Regions from separate parts of the Streptomyces sp. BPTC-684 genome, predicted to be linked through region 1. Evidence: riboswitches for the same ligand, from Rfam matches in the RefSeq annotation. Region 1 holds a riboswitch; the other holds the start of a gene.

What was found. Region 1 has a riboswitch for cobalamin ahead of QIY60_RS22360 (cobalamin biosynthesis protein). Riboswitches for the same ligand answer to the same signal wherever they lie in the genome.
Region 2: another riboswitch for cobalamin. It lies ahead of QIY60_RS07175 (ribonucleoside-diphosphate reductase subunit alpha); the one in region 1 lies ahead of QIY60_RS22360 (cobalamin biosynthesis protein).

Annotation. Positions count from the first base shown of each region.
Region 1 is NZ_CP124863.1:5,064,939-5,071,881, reverse strand. It holds gene QIY60_RS22385 (hypothetical protein) at 1-645, opposite strand, end outside; gene QIY60_RS22380 (hypothetical protein) at 969-2,093, opposite strand; gene QIY60_RS22375 (class II aldolase/adducin family protein) at 2,170-2,829, opposite strand; gene QIY60_RS22370 (inorganic phosphate transporter) at 3,040-4,314, shown strand; gene QIY60_RS22365 (hypothetical protein) at 4,343-4,567, shown strand; cobalamin riboswitch at 4,678-4,819, shown strand; gene QIY60_RS22360 (cobalamin biosynthesis protein) at 4,927-5,856, shown strand; gene QIY60_RS22355 (cobyric acid synthase) at 5,853-6,943, shown strand, end outside.
Region 2 is NZ_CP124863.1:1,626,819-1,633,761, reverse strand. It holds gene QIY60_RS07185 (ribonucleotide-diphosphate reductase subunit beta) at 1-607, opposite strand, end outside; gene QIY60_RS07180 (hypothetical protein) at 607-789, opposite strand; partial or broken gene QIY60_RS07175 (ribonucleoside-diphosphate reductase subunit alpha) at 802-3,067, opposite strand; cobalamin riboswitch at 3,103-3,244, opposite strand; partial or broken gene QIY60_RS07170 (sodium:solute symporter family protein) at 3,458-5,051, opposite strand; gene QIY60_RS07165 (DUF3311 domain-containing protein) at 5,072-5,326, opposite strand; partial or broken gene QIY60_RS07160 (GntR family transcriptional regulator) at 5,463-6,225, opposite strand; partial or broken gene QIY60_RS07155 (extracellular solute-binding protein) at 6,507-6,943, shown strand, end outside.

The sequences.
Region 1 (6,943 bases):
GGCGAGCCCGGCCAGCACCCAGTCGAGGAGGAGGGAGAGGAAGGCGAGGGAGGCGGGGTGGTCCCCGCCGGTGCCGTCCGCGTCGGTGCCGTACGGGACTTCGCAGCGCTCGTCGCGCAGTTCGGCGACGCGCTGGCCGAGCAGGTCGAGCAGGGCCGGTACGAGGACGGGGCCGGCCGAGAGCTGGAGGAGGGAGAGCACCTGGGGGACGGCTTCGACGACCTCGGCCACGGCGGCGGGCGCGATGGCGGCCGGGGCGGGGTGGACGATCGACCAGGCGTCGAAGAGGGCGACCCAGCCGCGCAGCACCGCGGCGTCGTCGCGGTCCCAGGCGCGCAGCCGCCAGCCGGGGCGCGCGGTGCCGCCGTGCAGTTCGACGAGTCCGGCGAGCCGGGCCCGGTCCCAGCCGGCCCGCACCTGGGCGGGCGTCAGCCGCAGGGTGGCGGCGGCCAGTTCGGCGGCGGCGCCCGACAGGGTGCCCGTCGGGGCGGGGCGGGGCGCGCTGCCCCGGGCGCGCTCGGCGTCGGCCCAGCGGGCGACGCGTACGGCGTCGGCGAGGACCGCTCTGGCCTGGCGGGCCAGTTCGGCGGCGGCCGGGGTGCCCTCGGGCGGTCGGGAGCCCGCCCGGGAGCGGCGGTCGCTCACGGCCCGGCGGGCGCTGGCGAGGGGTCGGGCATCCTTCGCGTGCGGTGCGCGGACAAGCCGCAGTCTGGAGTCTCGCGGCAACTTCTCTTCAGGCTTCCGGGACGTCACGGATGCAGTCTTCCCGCTGACGGGCAGAAAGCCCAAACGGAATGGGGGAAGACCGGCTCCCGCGCGGGCCGGGCGCGGCCGGGGTCCGGGGGCTGTCCCCCCGGGGCGGCGCGGTCCGTTGACGGGCCGATTGCAGAAACGGAATGGGCGCCCTGATCGTCGGGGCGGTGCGGCCCGTCCCCCGTGCGCCGCTTCGGGGGCTTTGCCCCCGCGCGTCACATCAGCGGCGTCAGGAAGCGCCGCAGCGCCTCCTCGTAGCGGGCGGGGTCCGCGTTCCACATGGAGGCGTGCGGGGCGTGCTGGACGGTGTGAAGGGTCACCAGATCGGGGCGGCGGGCCGCGAGTTCACGGGTGAGGTGCCAGGAGGCCAGGGTGTCGTCGGGGCCGTGGAAGACCAGCGCCGGGACGCTCAGGGCGGCCGGGTCGGCGGCCTCGCGCAGACGGTCGCCGTGCGGGCCGGTGCGGCCCTGCGCGGCCCGGACGGCGAGCGGCAGCAGCGCGCTCGGGGCGCCGTGGGCGACGGCGAGGGCGCGCAGGGTGCCCTCCCAGTCGAGTACCGGCGAGTCGAGGACGACGCCCCGGATGTGCTCGCGCATCCCGGAGCTCGCGGCGGCGTGCAGCGCCATGGTGGCGCCGGTGGACCAGCCGTGCAGGATGACGCGCTCGGCGCCGGAGCGCACGGCGTACCGGACGGCGGCGTCGAGGTCGCGCCACTCCGAGTCGCCGAGGTGGCCGAGGCCGTCCGGGGAGCGGGGGGCGCCCTCGTCGCCCCGGTAGGCGATGTCGAGCACCGGCAGCCGGTGGCGGTGCAGGAACCCGATGAGGTTGAGCGGGTGCTCGCGGGTGGTGCCCAGGCCGTGCACGGTGATCACCCAGGTGTTCCGCACGCCCGGCACCAACCAGGCGGGCAGCACACCGAGCTCGGCGGGGATCTCCACGTCCTCGTAGTCGAGGCCGAGCGCTTCCTTCGGGGTGCCGTGGTGGAGCTGCGGGGTGAGCCGGACCCGGTCCCCCGGCCGCGGGCTGCCCCGGGTGACCAGCTCCAGGCGGCGCACCACGGTGTCCGCCGGGTGCGGCACGTCGACGATCTCGCCGACCACCGCGCGGATGCCGGGTCCCTCGATCCCGTACAGGCCGGGCCGCAGCGAGGCCAGGCAGCGGGTCAGGGCGATCCGCCCGGGCCCGGTGGCGTGCACGGTGAGCTCGGGGTCGGTGGGCAGCGGGCGGCCGGGCGGCGCCTTGAGGGCCGCGTCGCTCGCGTACCGTCCGGCGGCCACCGCTGCCGCGCCGACGCCGATGAGTGTGGTGACGGCCGCTGCCGTCGCTGTAGCCGGGCGCACCGTTCCAGTGTCGGCAGAGCGCGGCGACACGGCCAGTGGGCGGGGGCCTACCGGGGCACGCCCGGGTGCGGGGGCGTCAGCGCTGGCCGTACCCCCGGAACTGTTCGGCGGCCCGGTCGAGGTCGGCGGCGGAGAGCAGGGAGGGGGTGCGGCCGGGGACGGAGGAGGCGGCGAGCCAGAGGCGGCACATCCACTCCAGCTGGGCGGTGCGGTCGTATGCCTGGGAAAGGGTGGTTCCGTAGGTGATCGTCCCGTGGTTCTGGAGGAGGCAGCCGGTGCGGCCTTCGAGGGCGCGCAGCATGTTCCGCGCCAGTTCCTCGGTCCCGTACAGCGCGTACGGCGCGACCTGGACCGGACCGCCGAGCGCGGCGGTCATGTAGTGGACCGGCGGGAGCTCGGTGACCAGGGTGGAGACGGCCGTGGCGTGCACGGCGTGGGTGTGGACGACGGCCCGGGCGTCGGTGTCCCGGTATACGGCCAGGTGCATGGGCAGCTCGCTGGTGGGGCGCAGCGTGCCGGTCACCTGGTGGCCGGTGAGGTCGACGGCGACGGTGTCGGCGGGGCCTAGGCGGTCGTAGGGGACCCCGGTGGGGGTGACGAGGACCAGGTCCCCGACGCGTACGGAGACGTTGCCCGAGGTGCCCACGACCAGGCCTTCCTCGGCGGTGCGGCGCGCGGTGGCGGTCAGCTCGGCCCAGGCCGCGGCGATCGCCGCTGAGTCGTTCGGCTCTCCCATGAAAGTGATCCTCGCAGGCTCCGCGCCGAGGGCGGCGGAGTGAGCAGAATCTCTTCAATGGGCTCTATGGCCGGTATATAGGGGTTCGTCAGGGCCTGACCGCACCAGAAACCGGTCAGATACACCGTGACGCCCGACCCAGTTCACCTTCCGTTCATCCAGGTTACTTACGTTCGTCCAGCCACTGACGTCGAACGATTGCCTGGGTAAATGGAACACATCACGCTGCTGCTCGCCATTGTGGTCGTGACAGCTCTAGTGTTCGATTTCACGAACGGTTTCCATGACACCGCCAACGCGATGGCCACGACCATCTCGACCGGCGCCCTGAAGCCCAAAGCCGCGGTCGCCATGTCCGCCGCGCTCAACCTGGTCGGCGCGTTCCTGTCGGTGGAGGTCGCCAAGACGATCTCCGGCGGGATCATCAACGAAAAGGGCATCAGAACAGAGGTCATCTTCGCGGCGCTCGTCGGCGCCATCCTCTGGAACCTGGTGACCTGGCTGCTCGGCCTGCCGTCCAGCTCGTCCCACGCGCTGTTCGGCGGTCTGATCGGCGCGGCCGTGATGTCGGCCGGCTGGTCCTCGGTGAACGGCTCGACCGTCGTCACCAAGGTGCTGCTCCCCGCCGTCGCCGCCCCGATCGTCGCGGGCGTCGCCTCGATGCTGGCCACGCGTCTGACGTACCGGATCAACCGAAACGTCGACCCGGCTGCCGAGAAGGCCACCGCCAAGGGCTACCGGGCCGGGCAGATCGCCTCCGCCGGTCTCGTCTCGCTCGCCCACGGCACCAACGACGCGCAGAAGACCATGGGCATCATCACGCTCGCCCTGGTCACCGGCGGTGTGCTGCACCCGGGCGCCAACCCTCCGATGTGGGTCATCGTCTCGGCCGGCATGGCCATCGCCATGGGCACCTACCTCGGCGGCTGGCGCATCATCCGCACCATGGGCAAGGGCCTGACCGAGCTGGCGCCGCCGCAGGGCTTCGCCGCCCAGTCCGGTGCCGCGACCGTCATCCTGGCCTCCTCGCACCTCGGCTTCTCGCTCTCCACCACCCAGGTCTGCTCCGGCTCCGTCATGGGCGCCGGCCTCGGCCGCAAGGGCGGTGTGGTCCGCTGGTCCACCGCGACCCGCATGTTCATCGCCTGGGGCCTGACCCTGCCCGCCGCGGGTCTGGTCGGCGCCGGCGCCGAGTTCCTGACCGGCCAGGGCACCTGGGGCGTCGTCCTCGTGGCGATCCTGCTGATCGCGGGCTCCGGCTTCATCTGGAAGCTGTCGCGCCGCGAGCCGGTCGACCACAACGACGTCACCGCCACCGCCGCCCCGGCCGAGTCCCCGGCCGAGCCCGCGGGCGTCGTGACCACCGCGATCGCCGCCGTCACCCCGCCGCCCACCGTCGCCGCCGTGGCCGCCGATCTGACGGCCACCATCCCGGCGCCGGCCCCGGTGGCCCCCGCCGACCCGGCCCGCCCGGCCACCGTCTGACCCGGCCGCGCACACCGAAGGAATCGTCATGCACATCGACTGGGCAGCTCTCGGCACCGTCTTCGGTGTCAGCCTCATCGTCACCGTCGGCCTGGTGGGCCTGTTCACCGTCGGGATCGTCGGCCTCAGCAAGCAGCAGTCGGCCGCGGCCGGCAAGGGCAACGTCGTCGTGGCCCGCACCACCGCCTACCTCTGCTTCGCGCTCTGCGCGGCGGCCGTCGCGTACGGCATCAATCTGATCGTCGGCAAGTAGCGCGCGAGCAGTACCGCACCCACCCCAGAACCGCCCTCCGGCCCCGCCGGAGGGCGGTTCTCTGTGTGCCTGGGCACACTCTCCCGTCGCAGGTCAGCAGCGAGTTGACGGGCGTTCCCGGGCGTGGTGGACTGCCCGAGCCATTACGGCGGCAGAAGAGGAAGCCGGTGCGAATCCGGCGCGGTCCCGCCACTGTCATCGGGGAATCATCCCCGTGAGCCAGGAACTCTCACCGCCGGTCGACGTCGTACCAGGGCGCGGACACCCTGAGTGAGGACATACCGCCATGCGCGCCTGCCTGTTGCCGGCACCCCCCGGAAGTACCAGAGCCCTTCACGGCGTTGCGGCGGGCTGATCCCATGCGTGCCGATCGCACTTTCGCGTACGGCGCCACCGCCGGTCTCCTCGGCGACCTCCTCCTCGGCGACCCCCGCCGCGGGCACCCGGTCGCCGCGTTCGGCCGTGCCGCGGCCGCCGTGGAGCGCGCGCTGTGGCGCGACCACCGGGGCTGGGGCGCGCTGCACACCGCCGTGTGCGCCGGAGGCGCCGCGGGCGCCGCACTGCTCGCCACGCGCGCGGTACGCGAGCGTCCCGCCGCGTCCGTCGCCCTGACCGCGGCCGCCACCTGGGCCGTCGTGGGCGGCACTTCGCTGGGCCGGGAGGCCCGGGCGATCGGCGCCGCCCTCGCTGCCGGGGACGTCGAGGCGGCCCGCGCGCGCCTGCCGCACCTGTGCGGGCGCGACCCGCAGTCCCTGGACGCGCCCGGCATCGCGCGCGCGGTCGTCGAGTCCGTCGCCGAGAACACCTCCGACGCCGTGGTCGGCGCGCTGGTGTGGGGGGCGCTCGCGGGAGTGCCGGGACTGGTCGCGTTCCGTGCGGTCAACACGCTGGACGCGATGGTCGGCCACCGCTCGCCGCGCCATCTGCGGTACGGGTGGGCCTCGGCGCGCCTGGACGACGTGGCGGGCTGGCCGGGCGCCCGGCTCACCGCCGCACTCGCGGTGGCCGCCGGAGGCGATCCGCGCGCCGCCACGCGCGCGTGGCGCGACGACGCCCGCAAGCACCCGAGCCCCAACGCGGGTCCGGTGGAGGCGTCGTTCGCGGGCGCGCTGGGCGTACGGCTCGGCGGCACCCTCTCGTACGGCGGCCGCGTCGAGCACCGGCCCGTCCTGAACGGGGGCGGCCGGGCGGTGGAGGTCCCGGACATCGAGCGGGCGGTGCGGCTGTCGCGCCGGGTGGGCTGGCTGGCGCTGGGCGCGGCGATCGCGGTGAGGAAGGTACGTACATGAGCGGCGGACTGCTGGTCGCGGGCACCACGTCGGATGCCGGGAAGAGCGTCGTCACCGCCGGGATCTGCCGGTGGCTGGTGCGCCAGGGCGTGAAGGTCGCGCCGTTCAAGGGGCAGAACATGTCCCTCAACTCGTTCGTCACGCGCGAGGGCGCCGAGATCGGGCGGGCGCAGGCGATGCAGGCGCAGGCGGCGCGCGTCGAGCCGTCCGCGCTGATGAACCCCGTGCTGCTCAAGCCGGGGAGCGACCGGTCGAGCCAGGTCGTACTGATGGGCAGGCCGGTGGGCGAACTGAGCGCCAGCGGCTACCACGGCGGGCGCCAGGAGGCCCTTCTCGGCACCGTCGTGGACTGTCTGGAGCGGCTGCGGGGCACATATGACGCCGTGATCTGCGAGGGGGCGGGCAGTCCGGCCGAGATCAACCTGCGGCGTACCGACATCGTCAACATGGGCATCGCGCGCGCCGCGAAGCTTCCGGTGGTGGTGGTCGGCGACATCGACCGGGGCGGGGTGTTCGCCTCGTTCTTCGGTACGACGGCGCTGCTGAGCCCCGAGGACCAGGCGCTGGTCGCCGGGTACATCGTCAACAAGTTCCGGGGCGACGTCTCGCTCCTCGAACCGGGCATCGACATGCTGCGCGGGCTCACCGGGCGCCACACGTACGGGATCCTGCCGTTCGCGCACGGCCTCGGCATCGACGAGGAGGACGGCCTGCGGGTCTCCCTGCGCGGCGCCGTGCGCGAGTCCGTGGTGGCGCCGCCGGTGGGCGAGGACGTGCTGCGGGTCGCGGTCTGCGCCGTCCCGCTGATGTCCAACTTCACGGACGTGGACGCCCTCGCCGCCGAACCGGGCGTGATCGTACGGTTCGTGGACCGGCCCGAGGAGCTGGCCGACGCGGATCTGGTCGTCGTGCCGGGAACCCGGGGCACGGTCCGGGCGTTGGAATGGCTGAGGGAACGGGGGCTGGCGCGGGAGCTGGCGCGCAGGGCGGCCGAGGGGCGTCCGGTGCTGGGGATCTGCGGCGGGTTCCAGGTGCTTTCAGAGCACATCGAGGACGAGGTCGAGTCACGGGCGGGCTCCGTGGCGGG
Region 2 (6,943 bases), 3.4 Mb from region 1:
CGAGGCCGTGCAGCAGACCGCGGCTGCGGAACCAGTACACGTACGCGAAGGCGCCGTAGAAGAACAGGCCCTCGATGCAGACCGCGAAGCAGATCAGGTTGAGCAGGAAGCGGCGGCGGTCGGCCTTCGTCTCCAGGCGCTCCAGCTTCTCGACCTCGTTGATCCACTTGAAGCAGAACTGGGCCTTCTCGCGGATCGAGGGGATGTTCTCGACCGCGTCGAACGCCGCCGCGCGGTCGTCCAGGTCAGGCAGATAGGTGTCGAGCAGCGTCAGATAGAACTGGACGTGCACGGCCTCCTCGAAGAGCTGACGGCTCAAGTAGAGCCGCGCCTCGGGGGAGTTGATGTGCTTGTACAGCGTCAGCACGAGGTTGTTCGCCACGATCGAGTCGCCGGTCGCGAAGAACGCGACCAGACGGCCGATCATGTGCTGCTCGCCCGGCGACAGCTTGGCGAGGTCGGCGACGTCGGAGTGGAGGTCGACCTCCTCCACCGTCCAGGTGTTCTTGATGGCGTCCCGGTAGCGCTCGTAGAAGTCCGGGTAGCGCATCGGACGCAGGGTCAGTTCGAAGCCCGGGTCGAGCAGGTTCTTTTCGGTGGAGCTCATTACTGGCAGGCCTCGCAGGACTCGGGGTTCTCAAGGGAGCAGGCGATCGCGTCGGCGTCGGGGGCCGCCTGCTGGACGGGGATCGGGGCGGTGGCCTGGGCGGCGCGGGCGATCCGGGTCGCCGGGCGCGAGCGCAGGTAGTACGTCGTCTTCAGACCCTGCTTCCAGGCGTACGCGTACATCGACGACAGCTTGCCGATGGTGGGCGTCTCCAGGAACAGGTTCAGCGACTGCGACTGGTCCAGGAACGGGGCGCGCCGCCGCCATGTCGATCAGGCCGCGCTGCGGATCTCCCACGCCGTGCGGTAGAGCGCGCGCACGTCGGCCGGGATCCAGCTGCAGTCCTGCACCGAGCCGCTGGCGTCGCGCAGCGCCTCGCGGGACTGCGCGTCCCACACGCCGAGCTTCTTCAGGTCCTCCACCAGGTAGCCGTTGACCTGGAGGAACTCACCCGACAGCGTCTCGCGCTTGAACAGGTTGGAGACCTGCGGCTCGATGCACTCGTAGACACCGGCGATGGACGCGATGGTCGCGGTCGGGGCGATCGCGAGCAGCAGCGAGTTGCGCATGCCCACCGAGGCGATCCGCTCGCGCAGCGCCGCCCAGCGCTCCGGCCAGTTCAGCTCGACGTCGTAGTGGTCGGGGTGCAGCACGCCGCGCGCGGCACGGGTCTTGTCCCACGCGGGCAGCGGGCCCGAGCGCTCGGCGAGGTCGCGGGACGCCTCGTACGCCGTGAGCATGATGCGCTCGGCGAGCTTGGTGGAGAGCGCCTTCGCCTCGGGGAGTCGAAGGGCAGGCGCAGCTTGAAGAAGACGTCCTGGAGGCCCATCGCGCCCAGGCCCACCGGACGCCACTTGGCGTTGGAGCGGCCGGCCTGCTCGGTCGGGTAGAAGTTGATGTCGACGACCCGGTCCAGGAAGGTCACGGCCGTACGGACGGTCTCGTCCAGGCGCTTCCAGTCGATCTCGCCGGAGGCGAGGACGAAGGCGCCGAGGTTGACCGAGCCGAGGTTGCAGACGGCCGTCTCGCCGTCGTCCGTGACCTCGAGGATCTCGGTGCAGAGGTTGGAGGAGTGGACCGTGTGGCCCGGCTCCGCCGTCTGGTTGGCGGTGCGGTTGGAGGCGTCCTTGAAGGTCATCCAGCCGTTGCCGGTCTGCGCCAGGGTGCGCATCATCCGGCCGTACAGGTCCCGGGCCGGGATGGTCTTCTGGGCGAGACCGGCCGCCTCGGCCTTGCGGTAGGCGGCGTCGAACTCGTCGCCCCACAGGTCGACCAGCTCGGGCACGTCGGCGGGGAGAACAGCGACCAGGTGCCGTCCGCGTCCACGCGGCGCATGAACTCGTCCAGGATCCAGTGCGCCAGGTTCAGGTTGTGCGTACGCCGGGCGTCCTCACCGGTGTTGTCGCGCAGCTCCAGGAACTCCTCGATGTCGGAGTGCCAGGTCTCCAGGTAGACCGCCGCCGCGCCCTTGCGCCGCCCGCCCTGGTTGACGGCCGCGACCGAGGCGTCCAGCGTCTTCAGGAACGGGACGATGCCGTTGGAGTGGCCGTTGGTGCCCCGGATGAGCGAGCCGCGCGAGCGGATGCGGGAGTACGAGAGGCCGATGCCGCCCGCGTGCTTCGACAGGCGGGCCACCTGGTGGTAGCGGTCGTAGATCGAGTCCAGCTCGTCCAGCGGCGAGTCCAGCAGGTAGCAGCTGGACATCTGCGGGTGGCGGGTGCCGGAGTTGAAGAGCGTGGGGGAGGACGGCAGGTAGTCGAGGCGGCTCATCAGGCCGTACAGCGAGGCGACCTCGTCGAGCGCGCGCACCGAGTCGTCCTCGGCCAGGCCCGCCGCGACCCGGAGCATGAAGTGCTGCGGGGTCTCGATGACCATGCGGGTGATCGGGTGCCGCAGCAGGTAGCGCGAGTAGAGCGTGCGCAGGCCGAAGTAGCCGAAGCGGTCGTCGGCGCCGTCCGCGAGGGAGTCCGCCACCAGCGCGTCCAGGCGGGCCGCGTGCAGCCGTACGAAGTCGGCGGTGCGGTCCGCGATCAGGCCCTCGCGGTGGCCGACCTCGACCGACTCGGAGAACGAGACCGAGCCCTGGGTCGCGGCCTCCTCGGCGATCGTGAGCGTCAGCAGCCGGGCGGCGAGGCGGGAGTACGCCGGGTCCTCGGAGATCAGACCGGCGGCGACCTCGGTGGCGAGCCCACGCAGCTCCGCCTCGTCCGAGCGCGCGTTGCGGCCGCGCAGCGCGGCGGCGGCGACACGGCCGGGGTCGGTGTCCGGCAGATCGGCGGTGAGGTCGGTCAGGGTCCGCAGCAGGGCGGTCCCGGGGGCATCGGCCGGCTCTTCGGCGATCGCTGAGGCGGGATCCGCAGGGGCGATGGTCACGTGGGGGCACTCGCTCGGCACGGGGCCTTGGGGAGGTGCGGGCACACGGACACACCCCCTCGGGGGTACGCCGCGTCCACTGCCCATTCCGCGAGGCCTGGACGTCTGGCACCCGGGCCGGACGGCCAGGGCGCGCTGTCGGCAGGTCCTCGGACTGACCAGGTACGCAAATGCGTACGAGTACACCGTTGCGGGACAGTTCCGGATTTGCACCGGATTCCCCTGCGGCGACAGCGAGCACGAGCATACATCTTGTGCCGGGCTGTGTGGTGCCCCCACATGTTGTGTTGCTGGGTAGTCGGTTGACTGCGGGCCGTCTTGGGCTGGTCGCGCCCACGCGGCGGAGCCGCACATGTCACACCCCCGCGCCCTCAAGGGGGTTGGGAGCGCCGTAGACCGAACCTTCTGGCGGTCGTGGGCATTCCCCAGGAACGGGCCGCCGGGTTTCACCGGCGGCCGGTTTTTCTGCGGCTTGCGTCAGTGTGTCGCCGCCGGGAGTTTCGTCTGTACGCCCGGGTCGCCCGCGTCCGCCGTGTAGTCCTCCGGGGACGTCTCGTCGACGCCGTCGAGGGCCTTCACGGCTCGCAGGACGACCGTGAGGACGACGGTGGTGGCGACGTTCAGGAGGAACGCGGTGAGGCCGATGTAGCCGATCTCACCGATGCCGGGGATCTCCTTGGAGCTGCCGCCGAAGTGCTTCTGGGTGGGCGAGGCGACCCCGTACGCGGCGAGCGTGCCGTACGCCATGCCCACCGCCCAGCCCGCGAGCAGCGCCCAGCGGTGGAACCAGCGGGTGAACAGACCGCCCACCAGGGCCGGGAAGGTCTGCAGGATCCAGATGCCGCCGAGCAGCTGGAAGTTGATCACGACCGTCTTGTCCATCGTCAGGACGAAGACCAGCGCGCCCACCTTCACCAGGAGCGAGACCAGCTTGGAGACCTTGGTCTCCTGCGCCGGCGTGGCGTTCGGCTTGAGGAAGTCCTTGTAGATGTTGCGGGTGAAGAGGTTCGCGGCCGCGATCGACATGATCGCCGCCGGGACGAGCGCGCCGATGCCGATGGCGGCGAACGCCACGCCCGCGAACCAGTCCGGGAACATGTCCTCGAACAGCTGCGGGATCGCCAGCTGGCCGTTCTTGACCTTGACCCCGGCCGCGATCGCCATGAAGCCGAGCAGCGCGAGCAGGCCCAGCATCAGCGAGTACAGCGGCAGGATCGTGGTGTTGCGGCGGATGACGTTGCGGCTGCGGGAGGAGAGGGTCGCCGTGATCGAGTGCGGGTACATGAAGAGCGCGAGCGCCGAGCCGAGGGCGAGCGTGGCGTACGTCCACTGCCCGGCCTCGGGGGCACGAGCGCGCCCGTGGGCTTCCCGGGCGCGTTGGGCGTCTCGAACTTGTGCCGGGCCGCCGCGAAGATGTCGTCGAAGCCGCCCAGCTTGATCGGGATGTAGATGATCGCCACCAGGATGACGATGTAGATCAGCGTGTCCTTCACGAACGCGATCAGCGCGGGGGCGCGCAGACCCGACGAGTACGTGTACGCGGCGAGCACCGCGAACGCGATCAGCAGCGGCAGGTCCTTGGCGAACCAGTTGCCCGACCCGCCGATGCCCATCACGTCGAGCACCGCCTGGATGCCGACCAGCTGGAGCGCGATGTACGGCATCGTGGCGAGGATGCCGGTGACCGCGACCGCGAGCGAGAGGCCCTTGGAGCCGAACCGGCGCGCACGAAGTCGGACGTCGTCACATAGCCGTGCTTGTGCGAGACCGACCAGAGCCGGGGCAGGAACGTGAAGATCAGCGGATAGACGAGGATCGTGTACGGCACGGCGAAGAACCCGGCCGCGCCCGCCGCGTACACCGCCGCCGGAACCGCGACGAACGTGTACGCCGTGTAGAGGTCGCCGCCCAGCAGGAACCAGGTGACCCAGGTGCCGAACGAGCGGCCGCCGAGCCCCCATTCGTCGAGGCTCTGCTCGTTCTCGGCGCGGCGCCAGCGGGCGGCCATGAAGCCGATGACCGTGACGGCCAGGAAGAAGAAGATGAAGACGCCGAGCGCGACGCCGTTCACCCCGTCGTTGGCTGCGAGAGTCACTTGCCCTCACCCGCCTTGCGGCCCTGCTGGTCGTGCTGCCACAGCTTGTACGCGAGCATCGTGAGCGCAGTCGAGATGACCACCCACAGCATCTGGTACCAGTAGAAGAACGGGATCCCGGCGAGGGCCGGGTCGGCCTTCGCGTACGAACCGACCCAGAGCATCGCCACGAAGGGCGCGATCAGGCAGAGGGCGATGACCACGCGCGCGGGCGTGATCACCGGTCTCCGCTCTTGCGTTGATTCCGGCATACGTTGGCTCCGTCCCCTCACTTCACCTGTGTAATGCGCAGGAAATCCAGGGGACGGATAACCGTCGCAACACCCCGTCCGGATAGCGGACGTGGCGAAGGAAGTCGGTGCAGGCCGGAGGCTATTTCCGGCTATGTCAGTCCGTCGGCCTTTTCAGCCGCGCGACGAACTTGTACCGGTCGCCCCGGTACACCGAGCGCACCCACTCCACCGGTTCGCCGTCGCCGTCCAGGGAGTGGCGGGAGAGCATCAGCATCGGCAGGCCCACGTCCGTGCCGAGCAGCCCGGCCTCGCGCGGGGTGGCGAGCGACGTCTCGATCGTCTCCTCGGCCTCGGCGAGCTGCACCCCGCACACCTCCGCGAGGGCGGTGTAGAGGAGGTGTACTTGACGAGCGAGCGGCGCAGCGCGGGGAAGCGCTTGGCCGACAGATGGGTCGTCTCGATCGCCATCGGCTCGCCGCTGGCCAGCCGCAGCCGCTCGATGCGCAGCACCCTGCCGCCCGCCGCGATGTCGAGCAGCCCCGCCAGTGTGTCGTCGGCGGTGACGTAGCCGATGTCCAGGAGCTGGGAGGTCGGCTCCAGGCCCTGGGCGCGCATGTCCTCGGTGTAGGAGGTGAGTTGCAGCGCCTGGGAGACCTTGGGCTTGGCGACGAACGTGCCCTTGCCCTGGATGCGCTCAAGACGCCCCTCGACCACCAGCTCCTGGAGGGCCTGGCGCACGGTGGTGCGGGAGGTGTCGAACTCGGCGGCCAGGGTGCGCTCGGGCGGCACCGGGGTGCCCGGCGGAAGGGTCTCCGTCATGTCGAGGAATGCTTCTTGAGGCGGTAGTACTTGGGCACGCGAGCGGTACGGGCGCCGGCGCCCGCCTCTGTCTCCGTACCGCTCCCGTCGGTGGTCATGGCCCGCCTTCCCGAGTGCTGCGCTGCTGCCGTCACCGGCTCCTCCGTCTGTCGCGGCTCACATGGTGGCACGGACCGGTCACGGGTCGTCGCCCTCCCTCTGGTGTCGGTCCGATAACGGACGCGACAGCCCTTCTTATACACCCTTGACACCCCTAAAGGTCTAGGCCAAGCTCCCGGTACTGGTCTAAACCATTAAAGACCAGGTCCAGCCCCACAGGCAGTACACGTCGTATGGCTTCGCGGTGGGCGGGGGTTGCAGCATCCCTGAGGAGGGTGGCGTGAAGCGCAAGCTCATCGCGGCGATCGGCGTCGCGGGCATGTTGGTCAGCATCGCGGCGTGCGGCGACGACGACAAGAAGGGCGACGACGCGAAGGGCGACGCCAAGTCGCTGACGGTCTGGCTGACGGTCGACGCCCAGAAGAACTGGCCGGACCTGGTCAAGGCGGCCGACGACGCGATCGTCGCCAAGCACCCGGGCCTGAAGATCAACCACGAGTACTACGGCTGGCCGGACAAGAACGCCAAGCTCGACGCGGTGCTCGCCACCGACAAGGCCCCCGACGTGGTCGAGATGGGCAACACCGAGATGCTCGCCTACTCGGTCAGGGCGCCTTCGCCGAGATCGACCCGTCGAAGTTCGACAACTCCTCCGCCTGGCTCGACGGCCTCAAGGCCTCGGTCACGTACGACAGCAAGACCTACGGCGTCCCCTAC